Regions from separate parts of the Serratia sp. TSO36 genome, predicted to be linked through region 1. Evidence: predicted binding sites of a transcription regulator. Region 1 holds the regulator's gene; the other holds the start of a gene.

Region 1 (9,445 bases):
TTAGCTGATTATTCGTCATCGTATTGTGGCCCCGCGTAGTTATCGAAACGCGACCACTGGCCGTTAAAGGTAAGGCGCACGGTGCCGATCGGGCCGTTACGCTGCTTACCGATAATAATTTCCGCGATCCCTTTCAGATCGCTGTTCTCGTGATACACCTCATCACGATAGATGAACATAATCAGGTCGGCATCCTGCTCGATAGAGCCGGACTCACGCAGGTCGGAGTTGACCGGGCGCTTATCGGCGCGCTGCTCCAGGCTTCGGTTCAGCTGCGACAGCGCCACCACCGGCACCTGCAGCTCTTTCGCCAGCGCCTTCAGCGAGCGCGAAATCTCGGCGATCTCCAGCGTACGGTTGTCGGACAGGGCCGGCACGCGCATCAGCTGCAGGTAGTCGATCATGATGAGGCTAAGCCCGTCGTGCTCGCGGAAAATGCGCCGCGCGCGCGAGCGCACTTCGGTCGGCGTCAGGCCGGAGGAGTCGTCGATGTACATGTTGCGCTTCTCCAGCAGGATACCCATGGTGCTGGAAATGCGCGCCCAGTCCTCGTCGTCGAGCTGGCCGGTACGGATGCGCGTCTGATCCACGCGCGACAGCGACGCCAGCATACGCATCATGATCTGCTCGCCGGGCATCTCCAGGCTGAAGATCAGCACCGGTTTTTCCTGGGTCATCGCGGCGTTTTCGCACAGGTTCATGGCGAAGGTGGTTTTCCCCATCGATGGACGGGCAGCGACGATGATCAGATCGGACTTTTGCATGCCCGCGGTTTTCTTGTTGAGGTCTTGATAGCCGGTATCGACCCCGGTCACGCCATCGTGCGGCTGCTGATACAGCTGCTCAATGCGCGACACGGTGTCTTCCAGAATACGCTCGATGCCCTTCGGGCCCTCGTCTTTGCTGGCGCGGTTCTCGGCGATTTGGAAGACGCGGGATTCCGCCAGATCGAGCAGGTCTTCGCTGCTGCGCCCCTGCGGATCGTAGCCGGCGTCGGCGATCTCGTTAGCCACCGAGATCATCTCGCGCACCACCGCGCGCTCGCGCACGATGTCGGCATAGGCGCCGATGTTGGCGGCGCTCGGGGTGTTTTTCGACAGCTCGGCCAGGTAGGCGAAGCCGCCGACCGAGTCCAGTTCGCCCTTTTGTTCGAGCGATTCGGACAGGGTGATGAGGTCGATAGGCTTGCTCATCTCCAGCAGACGCTGCATCTCGGTAAAGATCAGGCGGTGCGGGCGGCTGAAGAAATCGTTGGCGACCACGCGCTCCGCCACGTTGTCCCAGCGCTCGTTATCCAGCATCAAACCGCCCAACACCGACTGCTCGGCCTCCAGCGAGTGCGGCGGCATCTTCAGCCCTTCCATCTGACGATCTCTGGAACGCTCTCTGGTTTCGTCCGAGTTTGTTTTGTTGGTTGGTTTTTTTCCTGCCATGAAACGTAGTCTTTATCCGGTTGCGAATGAAGGATCCTGACGCGAGAGTATACGTGATTTTTGCGCCATAACCGATGCAAAAAAGGTATTGAACCCCGCACGGGCGAACTGGATCTCCGAGACTAAAAAGAATAGGGTGAAATCAGACACTCCAACGAGGTAACGATATGGCCAAGCGCATTCAATTCTCCGCCACCGGCGGGCCGGAAGTCTTGCAATACGTTGATTTTACACCGCTCGATCCGGCTGCCGGGGAAGTGCAGATCGAGAACAAGGCGATCGGCATCAACTACATCGACACCTATGTGCGCAGCGGGCTGTACGCGCCGGCCAGCCTGCCAAGCGGCCTCGGCACCGAGGCGGCCGGCGTGGTGATCAAGGTCGGCGCCGGGGTCAGCGCGATCAAACCGGGCGACCGGGTGGTGTATGCGCAGTCATCGCTCGGCGCCTACAGCGAGATCCACAACGTGCCGGAAGAAAAAGTGGCGCTGCTGCCGCACAACCTCAGCTTTGAGCAGGGCGCCGCCTCTTTCCTCAAAGGGCTGACGGTGCACTATCTGTTGCGCCAGACCCACGAAGTGCAGCCGGGTGAAGTGTTCCTGTTCCATGCCGCCGCCGGCGGGGTTGGCCTTATCGCCTGCCAATGGGCCAAAGCGCTGGGCGCGCGCCTGATCGGCAGCGTCGGCTCCGACGAGAAGGCCGCGCTGGCGAAACAGGCCGGCGCCTGGGCCACCATCAACTACCACAAAGAGGATATCGCCCAGCGGGTGGCCGAGCTGACGCACGGCGAGAAAGTTGGCGTAGTGTACGATTCGGTGGGGCAAAGCACCTGGCAGGCCTCGCTCAACAGCCTGAAACGCCGCGGCCTGATGGTCAGCTTCGGCAATGCCTCCGGCCCGGTGACCGGCGTCGATCTGGCGCTGCTCAACCAGAAAGGATCGCTGTACGTCACCCGCCCTTCCCTCAACGGCTACGTCACCAACCGCGCCGAACTGCAATACGCCAGCAACGAGCTGTTCTCACTGATCGGCAGCGGCGCCATTCGGGTGGAGGTGAGAGACGAGCAGAAATTTGCGCTGGCCGACGCCCAGCGGGCGCACCAGGTGCTGGAAAGCCGTAGCACCAGCGGCTCCAGCCTGCTGATCCCCTGATAGCGGCCAAAGAAAAGGGCTCCTTGCGGAGCCCTTTCTGTTACTGCGTTTTGTAGGGGTAGAGCAGAGTCCGCCAGAGACAGGGGGTTGCTTCAGCAACACGAATTTTGGTTGTCTCTCACGGTGATGAAATCGGTCGCATCACTGCATCGACAAACATCCTAACAGCCCCATCCGGCAAAAAACACGCTTTATGTGCCACATCGCCGGGGAAAACTGCCAAGCTGTGATCGTTGCCGCATTCGCGGTGCGAAAAATCGTGCAAGTTTCAGTGTGACTGTCTGATTATTCAGCAAAAAATCAGTAACGCCTGGCCTGCGGTTTCTGCATCGCGCGGTAAATCCATACCCCGACCACCGCCAAAATCAGCCACGGCAGCAGCTTGATGACCACCGCGAACAACCCGCCCACCAGCATGAACGCCGCCGCCGCCAACAGCGCAGCGAAGATCCCCAGCAGCGAGATGCCGGTCACCATCAGCATCACCACAAAGCCAATGAGAAAGAAGATTTCCAACATGATTGCTCCTTTGCAACTCAACGTATCTGCAGAGTGGATTACAAGAAGCGTGCCAGAACGGCGAAAGTGCTAACCTATTGAAAGAACGGGGCAGGCATCCGGCAACGCGCCGAATGCCTGGCGAAAAACACTAACTGTTGGTCAAAATTTTTGTGGGTTACGCCATTTCGACACGCGGCTGACGCACCAGCGCCAGCGCCTGCTCCACCACCCGCGCATCGGCGCCCGGCTTGTGGGCGTTCTCGCTCAGGTGGCGACGCCACTGGCGCGCGCCCGGCACGCCCTGGAACAAACCGAGGATGTGGCGGGTGATGTGGCCGAGATAGGTGCCGTTGGACAGCTCGCGCTCGATATACGGATACAGCGCTTCGACGATCGCCACGCTGTCCGGCACTGCGGTCTGCGCGCCGAACAGTTCGCTGTCGACCCGCGCCAGGATGCCCGGATTCTGGTACGCTTCGCGCCCCATCATCACGCCGTCCAGATGCTGCAGGTGCTGCCGCGCCTCCTCCAGCGTTTTCACCCCGCCGTTGATGGCGATGGTCAACGCAGGGAAATCCCGTTTCAGCTGATAGACGCGCGGATAGTCCAGCGGCGGCACTTCGCGGTTCTCTTTCGGGCTGAGGCCGGAGAGCCAGGCCTTGCGCGCGTGGATGGTGAACATGTCGCACTCACCGCGCCCGGCGACGGTCTCGATAAAGTCGCACAGGAAGGCGTAGCTGTCCTGATCGTCGATGCCGATGCGGGTCTTCACCGTCACCGGGATCGACACCACGTCGCGCATCGCCTTGATGCAGTCGGCGACCAGCGTCGCCTGCCCCATCAAACAGGCGCCGAACATGCCGTTTTGCACGCGATCGGACGGGCAGCCGACGTTGAGGTTAATCTCGTCGTAACCGCGCTGCTCCGCCAGTTTGGCGCAGTGCGCCAGCGCGGCCGGATCGCTGCCGCCCAGCTGCAGCGCCACCGGATGCTCTTCTTCGCTGTAGGCCAGGTAGTCGCCTTTGCCGTGGATGATCGCGCCGGTGGTCACCATTTCGGTGTACAGCAGCGTTTCCTTGGTCAGCAGGCGGTGGAAGTAACGGCAATGACGATCGGTCCAGTCGAGCATCGGCGCGATGGAGAAACGATTGGCGGCGTAGGTTGGGGCGTGGTTGTCTTTCGTCATGCTGAGTTACTGGCTACCTGAGTCTGTCTGGGTTCAACGAACGGCGCGCGGCCGCAAACGGCTATTATAACGACAATCGGCGCCGTTGGGAAAACCGCCTTATCTGCGCCCTATTCCAACGCGCGGATAACCCGGCACGGCTGCCCCAGCGCCAGCACGTTGGCCGGGATGTCGCCGGTCACGATGCTGCCCGCGCCGATAGTGGTGCCGTCGCCGATGGTCACTCCGGGCAAGATCACCACGTTACCGCCGATCCACACATTGCTGCCGATGGACACCGGCTGCGCCGAGGTGCGGAAAGGGAAAGCCGGGTCACCGGTAAAGCGTTCACCGGCCTTCAGCGGATGACTCGGCGTGTAGATTTGCACGTTGGGGCCGATCAGCGTGTTGTCGCCGATGGTGATGGTATTGCAGTCGAGGAACACCGCATTGACGTTGATAAAACAGTTCTTGCCGATGCGGACATGCTGCCCGTAGTCGCACCAGAACGGCGTTTCGATCCAGCTCGCCTCGCCCCAGGCGCCGAACAGTTCGCCCAGCAGACGGTTTTTCTCGTCCGTCTGATGCGAATCCAGCTCGCCCAGGCTTTTGGTCAACGCCCTGGCCCGATGGTACATAGCAATCAATTCTTCATCGCGGCTGTTGTACACCTGGCCGCTTAACAGCTTCTCTCTTTCCGTCATCGCACAAGGCTCCTGCTCATCACGCGGGTGAAGCGCGTTATACCGCTCTCGCCCGCCGCTCTCCAGCGCTAAAACCGGCAATGTTGATTTGTCGCCCTGCGGCGGGGAAAAGTTGTGATGCATCTCTCTTTTAGCGCACTCTGCGCGCCTTTCCCTGCGCTATCCTCAGGGGAAAGGGGGCAACTCTCGGCGATTCGCCGTAATCATGGTAAAATCGGCTTTTTTACGTACCGGGATATTTGCGATGAACTCAACCACCCAGGAAAAGCTGCTGGCGCAGGCGGAACGCCTCTGCCAGCAACGCAATGTGCGATTGACGCCGCAGCGGCTGGAAGTGCTGCGTCTGATGACTCAGCAACCCGGTGCAATCAGCGCTTATGACCTGCTCGATCTGCTGCGCGTCGCCGAACCGCAGGCCAAGCCGCCGACGGTATACCGCGCGCTGGATTTTCTGCTGGAGCAAGGGTTTATCCATAGAGTGGAATCCGCCAACAGCTACGTGCTGTGCCACCATTTTGAACAGCCGATGCACACGTCCGCACTGTTTATCTGCGACCGCTGCGGCCAGGTGACCGAACGCACTACCGAAGGCGTAGAGGAAACGCTGCAGAAGCTGGCGCAGGAAGCAGGATTTGCGCTGCGGCACAGCGTGGTGGAAGCGCACGGTCTGTGCGCCGGCTGCGTGGAGGTTGAGGCGTGCGACAGCAAGCATGACTGCGCCGAACACGATCACAGCATCGCCATCAAGAAGAAGTAAGACGAAGTCAGGTACCTCCCTGTACCTGCGGCCGGGGCGCCAGAGGATGAGAGCGACGCCGGCCTGCGCTGGGCAAGCCGCCTTCAATGGCGGCCCTGCAAATTACCAGCGGTGTTTGGTGTGTTCTTCCCAGGCTTTCACCTCTTTTTCGGCCGCCTCTTTCTGGTAACCGTAGCGCTCCTGGATTTTGCCGACCAGCTGTTCGCGTTTCCCTTCGATGACCGTCAGATCGTCATCGGTCAGCTTGCCCCATTTTTCCTTCACTTTGCCTTTCAGCTGCTTCCAGTTACCGTCGGCTTGATCTTTATTCATAGTCTCTCCGTTAACCTGTGGTGAATCAGTGATCCCTGTCGCCGGCCGGGGTTAACCAGAAATTTTTCTGGCTGATGCTCCCTTCACCTTAAGGAGCACCGTTCCCCTTCATGTACCAGCCACATGATTCATTCTAGTTAAACGTGGAAATAAAAAAGCCAAAACACAGAACAAAAAACCATTAACTGACAAAATAAAAACAAAAAACGCCAGCAAACAACGAACTAACGCGAACGGGACTAGGCTGAAAACATGTAAGCAAACATGACATAAAACATAAGAAAAACTAACCATTACCCCAACAGAACGCCCGGGTTAATGTGCGGTAAACCAGCTGCCGCGCACCTGGTGGCGGTGCCAAATCCAGCCCAACGCCACGCCGCGCAACGTCAGAAACACCGCCAGCGCCAGCCAAAGCCCGTGGTTGCCAAGCAGCGGCACGCTGAACAGCGTCAGACCATACCCTGCCGCAGCCACCGCCATGCTGTTACGCATCTCGGCGCCGCGCGTGGCGCCGATAAACATGCCGTCCAGCAAATAGCACCACACCCCGACCAGCGGCAGAATGACCTGCCACGGTAAATAATGGGCAGCCAACGCACGCAGCTCCGGCAAGGAGGTCAACGCCGCCACTATCTGCTGGCCGGTAACGGCATACGCCAGGCCGAAGGCCAACGCGACCAGCCCCGCCTGCCTGCAGGCCGCGTGCCACACCTTACGCAGTTGGCTATCGTCCCGGGCGCCGTAGGCGTGGCCTGAATGGGCCTCCACCGCATAAGCGAAGCCGTCGAGCGCATAGGCGGTGAACGTCAGCAGATTCATCAATACCGCATTGACCGCCACCACCTCGCTCCCCAGACGAGCGCCGAAAATGGTCAGCGACGCAAAGCACAGTTGCAGCAACAGTGAACGCAACATGATGTCGCGGTTGAGCGCCAGCAGGCGACGCAGATCGCCGCGCCAGGCCTGGCGCAGCATCGGCAGGGTAATATCGCGCAGGCGCATCACCCGCCACGCCAGCCACAGGCCGAGCAACAGCGTGGCGTATTCGGCGATGGCGGTGGCCGCCGCCGCCCCTCGAACGTTCCAGCCCAGGCCCATCACCAGCCAGATATCCAGTACGATATTCAGCAGGTTGCCGACGATCAGCAGGATCACCGGCGCCCGCACGTACTGCACGCCGAGCAGCCAGCCCAGCAGCACCAGATTGGCCAGCGCCGCCGGGGCGCTGAGCCAGCGGATCTCAAGAAAACGCCGCGCCTGTTCCAGCACTTCGCCATCGCCACCGACGATCCGCAGCGCCAGTTCGATCAACGGATAACGCAGCAGGACGATCGCCGCTCCGGCCAGCAGCGCCAACAGCAGCGGTTGCATAAAGGCGCGCGCCAGCGCCTGCGGGTTCTGTGCCCCCAGCGCCTGCGCCGCCAGGCCGGTGGTGCTCATGCGCAGGAACAACAGCAGCATGAACAGGAAGCTGGTCGCCACCGCGCCGATCGCGACCCCCCCCAGATAGATCGGGCTGTCGAGGTGGCCGATCACCGCGGTGTCCACCAGCCCGAGCAGCGGCACGGTAATATTGGAGAAAATCATCGGCAGAGCCAGGCGCCACAGAGCTTTATCGGTGTCGCTGGTAAAGGCGGAAATCAAGCGCATGATGAGACGTTCCCGTAGCGGTGGCGAATGGCAAGGTCAGAAACAAAAACGCCCCAGAACAGGGGCGATTGATACAAGGAGGCGGCACTGAGGGTGCGACGATTAAATCCAGTCGCCGTTGCGGATCACGCCGACCGCCAGCCCTTCGATAGTGAAATTCTGCTGACGCAGATCGACCACGATCGGTTGGAATTCGTTGTTCTCCGGCAGCAGTTCAACCACGTTGCCGTGCTTTTTCAGGCGCTTGACCGTCACTTCGTCTTCGATGCGCGCCACCACGACCTGGCCATTGCGCACGTCTTGCGTTTTGTGCACCGCCAGCAGATCGCCGTCCAGAATGCCGATGTCGCGCATCGACATGCCGTTCACCCGCAGCAGGAAATCGGCGCTCGGTTTAAACAGGGAAGGATCCACCTGGTAGTGCCCTTCGATGTGCTGCTGCGCCAGCAGCGGCTCGCCGGCGGCGACACGGCCGATCAGCGGCAGCCCCTCTTCTTCTTCCATCAGCAGGCGGATACCGCGCGAAGCACCGGAGACGATTTCGATCACGCCTTTGCGTGCCAGCGCCTTCAGGTGTTCTTCAGCGGCGTTAGGCGAACGGAACCCCAGACGCATCGCGATCTCGGCACGCGTTGGCGGCATGCCCGTTTGCGAAATGTGCTCGCGAATCAGGTCGTAGACCTCTTGCTGTCTGGTAGTTAGTGCTTTCATTCCGCCCCCTGTTTGTTTATACAGTCTTGCTGTGAGTATATACAGGTAAGCGCGGATTGGGAACCGAAGATTAAATAAAAATCAGTCAGTAGGCGCTTTTCGTCAGCCGAAGTGCTGCCATAAGACCGTGCCCCAAACGAACAGCGCGAGCACGATCGCCAGCGACACCGCCGCCGATCCCATGTCCTTGGCCCGGCCGGACAGCTCGTGATGTTCGCTGCCGATGCGATCCACAACCGCCTCGATCGCGCTGTTCAGGATCTCGACGATCATCACCAGCGCTACCGATCCGATCAATAAAATGCGCGCTATCGCACCCACATCCAGCCAGACAGCCAGTATGATAGCCAGGAGGGTGACCACCAGTTCCTGGCGGAACGCCGCTTCGTGCTGCCAGGCGGCGGAAAGCCCTTTATAGGAGTAGCCGGCGGCCTTAATGATGCGGGTCAGGCCGGTTGCTTGGTTTGCCATGTTTTCGTGCCTTTCTCAGAGGTCGGTCATAATAAAAAGAGTCTAGAACAGTCCGCGCTGACGGCTCTCGGATTTCGAACACCACAGATCTGCTACCCGGTTTCTGGTATGCTTGCGGCGCATTGCTAACAAGAGGCTTCACGTTGTTATGTCAGGTTGGCGTAAAATTTATTATAAAATATTGAATTTACCACTTAAATTGTTGGTAAGAAGTAAGGTCATCCCTTCAGATCCGGTTACCGAGCTAGGGTTGGATCCCTCACGGCCGATTTTGTATGTTTTACCTTACAATTCCAAGGCGGATTTGCTGACGCTGCGCACCCAGTGCCTGGCGCAGGATCTGCCCGATCCGCTCAACTCGCTGGAGATCGACGGCACCGTGCTGCCGAGCTACGTGTTCATTCACGACGGCCCGCGCGTGTTCCGCTATTACACCCCGAAAGAAGAGTCGGTAAAGCTGTTCCACGACTATCTGGATCTGCATCGCAGCAATCCGGATCTCGACATTCAGATGCTGCCGGTTTCGGTGATGTTCGGCCGCTCACCGGGCCGCGAAGGCCACGGTACGCCGCACCTGCGTCTGTTGA
Region 2 (9,445 bases), on a different contig from region 1:
GGCGCATAAAGCCGGCTTTCAGCAGCGAGGCGCCTTTTCCCAGCGCCTGCGTAATGCCCTGGGCGGCGATATCGCCGATGTAAGGCGCCAGCCACTCCGCCGGATCCCACTCCGCCAGATCGAGCAGGCCAACCAGCTGTTGCACCACCTGAATATCGCCTTCCACCGTCAATTCGCCGCTGCGCATCAGCACCGGCAACTGCTGTCGATCGCGCAGCTTCAGTAAGACGGGAATGCGGCTGCGCACCGTGCAATCGGCGCTGTCTTCGGACTGCCCCAGCACGTCCACGCGCAGTTCGCTGAACACCAGCACCAGCGGCGAAGCCAGCTCTTCCAGTTCGATGCGCAGCACCTTGCCCGCCAGGCGTTGGCGAGCGGCTTTCATGCTGCGATCGCGAAACAGCAGGTTATTCAGCGAGGTTTCCAGCGCAGCGGTCAGCAGAGGGGTAAACAGCATCGGCATCTCCCTCTCAGAACTTGAAGCCGCGATGCAGGGCGACAATCCCACCGGTCAGGTTGAAATAGGTGACGTTTTCAAAACCGGCGTTGCCCATCATGCCCTTCAGGGTTTCCTGATCGGGGTGCATGCGGATCGATTCCGCCAGGTAGCGGTAGCTGTCCGGATCTTTCACCACCAGCTCGCCGATCTTCGGCAACACGTGGAAGGAGTAGGCATCGTAAGCCTTGCTCAGCGGCGCCAGCAGCGGCTTGGAGAACTCCAGCACCAGCAGGCGGCCGCCCGGCTTGAGCACGCGGAACATCGAGCGCAGCGCTTTGTCTTTGTCGGTGACATTGCGCAGGCCGAAGGAGATGGTGATGCAATCGAAGTAGTTGTCCGGGAACGGCAGCGCTTCGGCGTTGGCCTGCACGTAATTGATGTTGCCGACGATGCCGCGATCGCGCAGTTTCTCGCGCCCCATCTTCAGCATCGAATCGTTGATGTCCGCCAGCACCACCTGCCCCTGCTCGCCGACCATGCGGGAGAACTTGGCGGCCAGGTCGCCGGTACCGCCGGCCAGATCCAGCACGCGCTGCCCGCGGCGCACGCCGCTGCAGTCAATGGTGAAACGCTTCCAGATACGGTGGATGCCGAACGACATCAGGTCGTTCATCACGTCATACTTTGCCGCTACCGAATGAAAAACGTCCGCCACCATGGCCTGTTTTTCGTCTCTAGCGACGGTGCGAAAACCGAAATCGGTGGTTTCCTGCGGTTGATCTGCCATTGTCCTGCCTGCTATTCAGTCAATTTTGTGTGGATGAGTGTACCAGAAGCTCGGAGAATACCCCACCTCGCCACGGCCTCAGCCGTGCGAAACGAAGCCCGGTTCCCCGGCGGTATCGTCATCGTCTTTCGTCTGCGGCAGCGCGGCGACATCGTCGTCGTTCGCCTCTTCCGCTTCATCGTGTTGCGCGCCGGCTTGCTGCGCCAGCAGCGGGTTTATCGGCCGTTTGACCTCAACCCCCAGCGCGCGGAAACCTTCAATTTGGCCGATAAGATTACCACGGCCTTCGCTCAGTTTGTTCATCGCCTGACGATAACTGCCCTGCGCCTTGTCCAGGCTCTGCCCCAGCGCGGACATATCGTCCACGAACAGCCGCATCTTGTCATACAGTTTCGCCGCGCGATCGGCGATGCGCTGCGCGTTCTGGCTTTGATGCTCATAGCGCCACAGGTTGGTGATGGTGCGCAGCGCCACCAGCAACGTGGTCGGGCTGACCAGCATGATGTTGTGCTTGAGCGCTTCGCTGATCAGCTCCGGTTCGCGATCGATAGCCAGCAGGAAGGCGGGCTCGACCGGAATGAACATCAGCACATAGTCCAACGAGCGCAGCCCCGGCAGCTGCTGATAGTCCTTGCGGCCCAGCATGCGAATGTGGCCGCGCAGCGAGGCGATATGTTCGCTCAGCGCCGCTTCGCGCTCCACCTCGTCTTCACCGTTGAAATAGCGCTCGTAGGCGATCAGCGACATCTTGGCGTCGATCACCACGTCCTTGCCCTGCGGCAGGCGCACGATCACATCGGGCTGCATGCGGCTCTGGTGATCCACCCGCACGTTGACCTGCGTTTCATACTCGTGCCCTTCGCGCAGGCCGGAAGCCTCCAGCACCCGGCTCAGCACCACCTCGCCCCAGTTGCCCTGCGTCTTGTTGTCGCCTTTGAGCGCCTTGGTGAGGTTGATGGCTTCGCGCGCCATCTGCGCGTTCAACTGCTGCAGATTGCGTATCTCGTGCGTCAGCGTGTGGCGCTCCCGCGCTTCCTGACCAAAACTGTCCTGCACCTGACGGCGGAACCCGTCCAGCTGTTCACGCAGCGGCAGCAGCAACCGATCCAAGCTTTGCTTATTTTGCTCGTCCACCTTGCGGCCGCTGTGTTCAAAAATGCGGTTGGCGAGGTTTTCAAACTGGGTGGTGAGGCGCTGTTCGCTGTTGATAAGCAGGCGCTGCTTCTCTTCCGCCGCCATGCGCGTCTCTTCCAGACGGATGGTGACTTCGCGCAGCTCGGCCTCCTGCGCGCTGTTGACCTCACGCTGGGCGCGCAGCTCCTGATTAAGCAGTTCACATTCGTTGCGCCAATGGTTGAGCTGTTGCAGCTTTTCATGCCCGGCCGCCAACTGGCTGTGCAGGTTGCGTAGCTCCAGCTCGCTCTGCCGCAGCTGTTGCTCGTGGCGCTGCAGAGCATCCTGCCGCGCCGCCGTTTCCTGCTGCGCCTGCTGCAACGCTTGCTCCAGCAACCGCAGTTCGGTTTCATGTTGCGCATTCGTCTGCTGCACCCGCAGACTGGCGATCAGCCACCCCAACAGCATGCCGATCGCTACGCCGCCAATCCCATAAATCAGACTGGTATCCACCCTGCCTCCTGTTGCACCTTGCCGTTCCGGCGTTTCACACGCCCATTGCCCGTCACGTTAAGGGGAGGCTGTATGGATGTCCAGCCTGATTTTGCCCGCCGAGCACAATATTGCGCGGCGCTGCGCAATTTAGCGAGAAATCAGCCAAGCCACTGGCTGAGCCACTTGATGCCGAATGCCCCTGGCGCCAGAATGCCGAACGCCCAGATCATCGCCGACGTGACGTTGGCCAGTTGGAAATAACGCTGCGGCATGCCGCAAATGCCGCCCACCAGCGGCACCACGGCGCGCAGCGGGCCGAAGAAGCGGCCGATGAAGATGCCCAGCACGCCCCAGCGTTCAAAGAACGCGTGGCCGCGCGCCAGCAGCTGCGGATTGCGCGACAGCGGCCACATATGCGCCACGCGATCCTGATAGTGATAGCCGATCCAGTAAGAGAGCCAGTCGCCGAAAAACGCCCCGACGGCGGCGGCGGCCCAAATCGGCCAAAAGGCGATGCCGCTTTCGCCGATCAGCGCGCCCAGCGCCAGCAGGATCACCGTGGCCGGCAGCAGCAGCGACAAAAACGCCAGCGACTCGCCGAACGCCAGGAAGAAGATGATGGGAATGGCCCAGCCTTCGTGCTGACGCACGACGTCGCTGACCCAGTTGATAACGTCATTGAGGCTCAATGCGGGGCTCCTGATACGCGATAATTCGCCGCCTAGGATAGGCCGGGGCGAGTTAAACCCCGGCTAAACGCGCGGCGATTTACTCGAGGTAGAACGCCTGCAGCGCTTCGCGCTGGGCTGCGCCCAGGCCGTATTCCGCTTCCAGCCAGCGATCGGTGGAACCGTATTGCTGACGGATGCAGCCCAGCGCCGTCATCAGGAACTCCTCGCGCGCGCTGAGCACGTAGGCGAATTGCTCCAGCGCCGCTGCATTCAGCTTGATAGACAGCTGATCCAGCATCTGCTCGCGGAAAGTGGCCAGCGTGGTTTCGGTCAGCAGATAGTCTTCCAGCACCGTCGCTTCGTCGGCCCCCAGCGCGAACAGCACCAGTGCCGAACCGACCCCGGTGCGATCCTTGCCGACCGCGCAGTGCTGCACGATGGCGCCGCCGCCAGGATTGCTCAACAGCTGCGCCAGCCGCTGATAGGCCGCATTGCCGAACGGCAGGCGGCGATACAGCTCCAGCATGAACGCGCGGGCGTCGAAGGCGGCCAGCGTCTCGTTGGTGAGCTTCTCCAGGTTGGCGTTGACTTCGCTGCTCAGCGGGTTGGCCGGCACGTGGTGATAGTCGGCGCCACTCCACAGAATATCCGGCTTGGCCTGCACCTCGTCGGCATCACGGTAGTCCAGCACCGAGCGCACCGGCACGCCGGCGAGAAAGGCGCAGTCGTTTTCCGTCAGCCGCTCGAGGGAACCGGAGCGGAACAGCAGGCCGCGCTTGATGCGGCGCCCGTCGGCCACACCGTTGCCGCCGAAGTCGCGGAAATTGATGCCGCCGTCGAGCGGCGCGAGCGAAGGATGAAGCAGGATCTGGGCGGTCATAAACGTCCTCGTTGTTTTTGTTATGACAACGCGCGGCGGCCATCGGCGCAGCGCTGAGGAGTATCACCGTAACAGATTCGCCGCGAATGGAAAAACGGGCCGCGTCGGCGGCCCGTTGGGGGAAAGGCGATTACAGCAGGCGGCGGGCGGCGTCCACCACGATCTGCACCGCTTTGCTTTCGGTGTTTTTCATGGTCTCGGCGTTCGGGATCTCTTGCTGGGTGCGGTTGACGATCACCCCGGCCACCATGCCGGCACGCAGGCCCTGGCTGGCGCACATGGTCAGCAGCGTGGCGGATTCCATTTCATAGTTCATCACGCCCATCGCCTGCCACTCTTCCATCGAGCCTTTGAAGCGGCTGACCACGCGGCCGGAGTAAGTGTCGTAACGCTCCTGGCCCGGATAGAAGGTATCGGAGGAGGCGGTCACGCCGATGTGCGTGGTGGCGCCGCTGGCCTTGGCCGCTTCCACCAGCGCGGTGGTGCAGGCGAAGTCCGCGACCGCCGGGAACTCCATCGGCGCGAAGTGCAGGCTGGCGCCGTCGAGGCGTACCGCCGCCGTGGTGACCAGTACGTCACCGACGTTGATGTTTGCCTGAATGGCGCCGGTGGTGCCGATGCGCAGGAAGGTGCGAATGCCCAGCTGCGCCAGCTCTTCCACCGCGATAGAGGTAGACGGGCCGCCGATACCGGTAGAGCAGACGATCACCGCCTTGCCGTCCAGCTCCGCGCGCCAGGTAGTGAATTCACGATGGGAGGCCAGATGCACCGGATTTTCCATCAGCTTGGCAATCTTCTCTACGCGCTGCGGATCGCCCGGCACGATGGCAAGCTGGGCCCCTTGTAAATCGTTCTTGGTGAGGCCGAGATGAAAAACGTCAGACTGAGACATACGAGACTCCTCATGGATCATGTTTATTGGGAGGAACAAAAAAGCACTCTACTGAAAATCGCCGCTTAATTACGTGACGAAAATCACTATGAAAAGAGAAACAAATTACATGCTACATATTTTTTGTGATTTTTATCACAAAAAAAGAACTATGACGCATCCGGAACGCGCCGCTAAACCTCAGTCTAGCCGACAAACTCGGCTGCTCCTCGCCCGTTGGTTGCCGGCTGAAACTATTTAGCTCATCAATCCGAAATAACCCCAACTTATCGGTTGCTTAGGGACAAAAAAGCCCTCTAACGCACCTTATGGCACTTACGCGGGGCAAAACGCGTAATAACATGATAAAAAGCGCTTAAAAATGCCGCAAAGCCAGATAATTAGCCGTTTTTTATCGACTTGTCCGAAAGTGCGCCACGCAGCGCCAATAATGGGTAATCTTTCCTATAGTTAATCTCAGCGCTTTTTTCTATTGCACGGAGACCGCAATGAAAACCGAACATGTGATGACATTAGAACAGGCTCAGGGGGGATTCGCCCCGGCCGCCGCGCCATTGGCCGCCTCCGCGATTATCACCGACGAACAGGGCATTCACGCCGGGCAAACGACCATCCCTTCCCAAGGCGATGCGCTGCCGGCCTACGTCGCCAAACCCGCCGACCAGAGCGGCCCTTTCCCCATCGTGCTGGTGGTGCAAGAAATCTTCGGCGTCCATGAACATATTCAGGATCTGTGCCGCCGCCTGGCCAAGCAGGGCTATCTGGCGATCGCGCCCGAGCTCTATTTCCGCCAGGGCGACGCCAACGACTACGCCGATATCGGCGAGCTGTTCCAGCAGTTGGTCACCAAGGTGCCGGATCGTCAGGTGCTGTCGGATCTGGATCACGCCGCGCACTGGGCTATTCGCCACGGCGGCGACGCCGGCAAGCTGGCGATCACCGGTTTTTGCTGGGGCGGCCGCATCACCTGGCTGTACGCGGCGCATAACCCGCAGTTGAAGGCGGCGGTCGCCTGGTACGGCAAACTGGTCGGCGAGAAAACGCTGAACTCGCCGAAGCATCCGGTCGATGTCGCCACCCACCTGTCGGCCCCGGTGCTGGGGCTGTATGGCGGGCAGGACAGCGGTATCCCGCTGGAGACGGTTGAAACCATGCGTCAGGCGATCCGCGCCGCCAACGCCGAGGCCGAAATCGTGGTGTATCCCGAGGTCGGGCATGCATTCAACGCCGATTATCGTTCCAGCTACAACGCCGAAGCGGCGGAGGACGGCTGGCAGCGCATGCTGGCGTGGTTTGCCCAGCACGGCGTCAAATAATTTCCCCCGCATAAAAAAGGGCGCCGAAGCGCCCAATCATCACACCAGTAAATCTATAAGCGGCGGCTTATCCGCCGCACGACATCACGCTTGCTCGCGCAGGCGCTGTGCCGCCAAGACCATGTTGGCCAGCGACTGCCGGGTTTCCGGCCAGCCGCGGGTTTTCAGGCCGCAATCCGGGTTAACCCACAGGCGTTCCGCCGGGATGTTCTGCGCCGCTTTACGCAGCAGCGCTTCAATCCATTCCACGCTCGGCACGTTCGGCGAGTGGATATCGTAGACGCCCGGCCCGATTTCGTTCGGGTATTCGAACTCTTTGAAGGCTTCCAGCAGATCCATATCGGAACGCGAGGTCTCGATGGTGATCACGTCGGCGTCCAGCGCGGCGATGGAGTCCATGATGTCGTTGAACTCGCAGTAACACATGTGGGTGTGGATCTGGGTGTCGTCCCGCGCCACGGCGGCGTTCAGCTTGAAGGCGTCCACCGCCCAGTTCAGATACGCCGCCCAGTCGGATTGGCGCAGCGGCAGCCCTTCGCGCAGCGCGGGTTCGTCGATCTGGATGATGCCGATACCGGCTTTTTCCAGATCTTCCACCTCATCGCGCAGCGCCAGCGCAATCTGCTTGGCAATCACTTCGCGGGTCACGTCTTCACGCGGGAACGACCAGCACAGGATGGTCACCGGCCCGGTCAACATGCCTTTCACCGGCTTGTCGGTCAGCGACTGGGCGAATTTGGCCCATTCGACGGTGATGGCTTCCGGGCGGCTGACGTCACCGATGATCACCGGCGGCTTCACGCAGCGGGAGCCGTAGCTCTGCACCCAGCCATTCTGGGTAAACACGAAGCCGTCCAGGTTCTCACCGAAATACTCCACCATGTCGTTGCGCTCGGCTTCACCGTGCACCAGCACGTCCAGCCCAAGGCGCTCCTGCTCGACGATCGCCTGTTTGATGTGCTCACCGATGCTGGTGCGGTAGTTGTTGCCGTCCAAACGGCCCTGTTTGAAGTCCAGACGCAGGCCGCGGATCTCGGTGGTCTGCGGGAACGAACCGATGGTGGTGGTCGGCCAGGCCGGCAGGTTGAAACGTTCGCGCTGCGCCCTGGCGCGTTCGGCGTAAGCGCTGTGGCGTTCGCTGTCCTGCGCGGTGATCGCCGCCAGGCGGCGCTCAACCTGTGGGTTGTGCACGCGGCTCGACTGACGGCGGGCGCGGATCGGCGCGCTGTAGGCGTCCAGTTCGGCCCGTTTCGTCGCGTCAGGCGCGTTCAGCGCCGAGCTCAACAGCGCCAGCTCGGCGCATTTTTGCAGGGCGAAGGCGAACCAGCTTTTCACTTCTTCGTCCAGACGGCTTTCCACGCTCAGATCGATCGGGCTGTGCAGCAGTGAACAGGAGCTGCCGATCCACAGCGGACGGCTGCCCACCAGCGGCTGCAGACGTTCGAACCAGCGGCTCAGATCGGCGCGCCAGACGTTGCGGCCGTTGATTACCCCCAGCGACAGCAGCCAGTCTTGCGGCAATGCGGCGCTCAGCGCGGCGATATCGTCATGGCCGGCGACCAGATCGACATGCAGCCCCTGCACCGGCAGCGTGCGGACGGTATCGAGGTTGTGGCCGACGCTGTCGAAATACGTGGTCAGCAGCAGCTTCACCTGCCCCTGCAGCGCGTCGTAAGCCGGTTTGAACGCATCCAGCCAGGCTTGCGGCAGTTCCAGCACCAGCGCAGGCTCATCAATTTGCACCCACTCGACGCCGCGTTTCGCCAGCTCGGCCAGCACCTGTTGGTAAACCGGCAGGATGTCTTTCAGCAGCGACAGGCGGTCGAACGGCTCGCCCTTCACCTTACCCAGCCACAGATAGGTCACCGGGCCCAGCAGCACCGGCTTGATGCGATGGCCGAGCGCCAGCGCTTCGTCCACTTCGTCCAGCAACTGAGTCCAGCCCAGCTTGAACTGCTGGCCTTGCTGGAATTCGGGCACCATGTAGTGATAGTTGGTGTTGAACCATTTGGTCATTTCCGCCGCGGCCGCCGGCTCGCCGGTCGGTGCGCGGCCACGGCCGATGCGAAACAGCGTGTCCAGATCGATCGTGCCATCCGCATTCTGATGGCGCGCCGGCACGTTGCCCAGCAGCAGGCTGGTGGTCAACACATGATCGTACCAGGCGAAATCGCCGACCGGCACCAAATCCACCCCGGCCTGCTGTTGCTGTTGCCAATGACGAGCGCGCAGCTCGCGGCCAACCGCCAACAGCTCTTCCTGCGTTGAGTTGCCGGCCCAGTAGCTTTCCTGAGCTTTTTTCAGCTCACGTCGTAGCCCAACGCGAGGAAAACCCAGTGTGTGATTCAAAATTGCCATCGTCATATTCCCCATTTAGCCGTCCAGATGTTTACACATCCATAATCAGCAGGTACTGTATTAACCACAAGCGCAATTTATTCACTGTCAATGTGAAGGACTCTCATGATCGAACTGAAACATTTACGGACGCTGCAGGCCCTGCGCAACAGCGGTTCGTTGGCGGGGGCGGCGGCCCAACTTCATCAGACGCAGTCTGCCCTGTCGCACCAGTTCAGCGATCTTGAGCAACGTCTGGGCTTCAAGCTGTTCGTGCGCAAGAGCCAGCCGCTGCGCTTCACCGCCCAGGGCGAGATCCTGCTGCAGCTGGCAGAACAGGTGCTGCCGCAGATCCAACAGGCGCTGCAGGCCTGCCACGAACCGCACCAGACCACGCTGCGCATCGCCATCGAATGCCACAGCTGCATTCAGTGGCTGACGCCGGCGCTGGACAACTTCCGCCGGCGTTTCCCGCAGGTGGTGATGGACTTTACTTCCGGCGTGACTTTCGATCC

What was found. Region 1 encodes LexA, which represses DNA repair genes until DNA is damaged. Its sites were predicted from a motif close to TNCTGTATGTACATACAGNA; they were not measured.
Region 2: a site for LexA is predicted at 2,919-2,938, ahead of rmuC (DNA recombination protein RmuC). Genes of this name have one in related genera too.

What each region holds. Positions count from the first base shown of each region.
Region 1 is NZ_JBJZOU010000024.1:415,207-424,651, forward strand. It holds gene dnaB (replicative DNA helicase) at 9-1,433, opposite strand; gene ACK3CV_RS22690 (quinone oxidoreductase) at 1,601-2,584, shown strand; gene pspG (envelope stress response protein PspG) at 2,885-3,103, opposite strand; gene dusA (tRNA dihydrouridine(20/20a) synthase DusA) at 3,261-4,271, opposite strand; gene ACK3CV_RS22705 (sugar O-acetyltransferase) at 4,382-4,954, opposite strand; gene zur (zinc uptake transcriptional repressor Zur) at 5,199-5,711, shown strand; gene ACK3CV_RS22715 (CsbD family protein) at 5,814-6,023, opposite strand; gene dinF (MATE family efflux transporter DinF) at 6,339-7,676, opposite strand; gene lexA (transcriptional repressor LexA) at 7,779-8,387, opposite strand; gene ACK3CV_RS22730 (diacylglycerol kinase) at 8,490-8,858, opposite strand; gene plsB (glycerol-3-phosphate 1-O-acyltransferase PlsB) at 9,007-9,445, shown strand, end outside.
Region 2 is NZ_JBJZOU010000002.1:255,679-265,123, reverse strand. It holds gene ubiJ (ubiquinone biosynthesis protein UbiJ) at 1-457, opposite strand, end outside; gene ubiE (bifunctional demethylmenaquinone methyltransferase/2-methoxy-6-polyprenyl-1,4-benzoquinol methylase UbiE) at 471-1,226, opposite strand; gene rmuC (DNA recombination protein RmuC) at 1,305-2,852, opposite strand; gene ACK3CV_RS01525 (DedA family protein) at 2,993-3,523, opposite strand; gene ACK3CV_RS01520 (tyrosine-protein phosphatase) at 3,603-4,385, opposite strand; gene udp (uridine phosphorylase) at 4,516-5,277, opposite strand; gene ACK3CV_RS01510 (dienelactone hydrolase family protein) at 5,766-6,593, shown strand; gene metE (5-methyltetrahydropteroyltriglutamate--homocysteine S-methyltransferase) at 6,678-8,966, opposite strand; gene metR (HTH-type transcriptional regulator MetR) at 9,057-9,445, shown strand, end outside.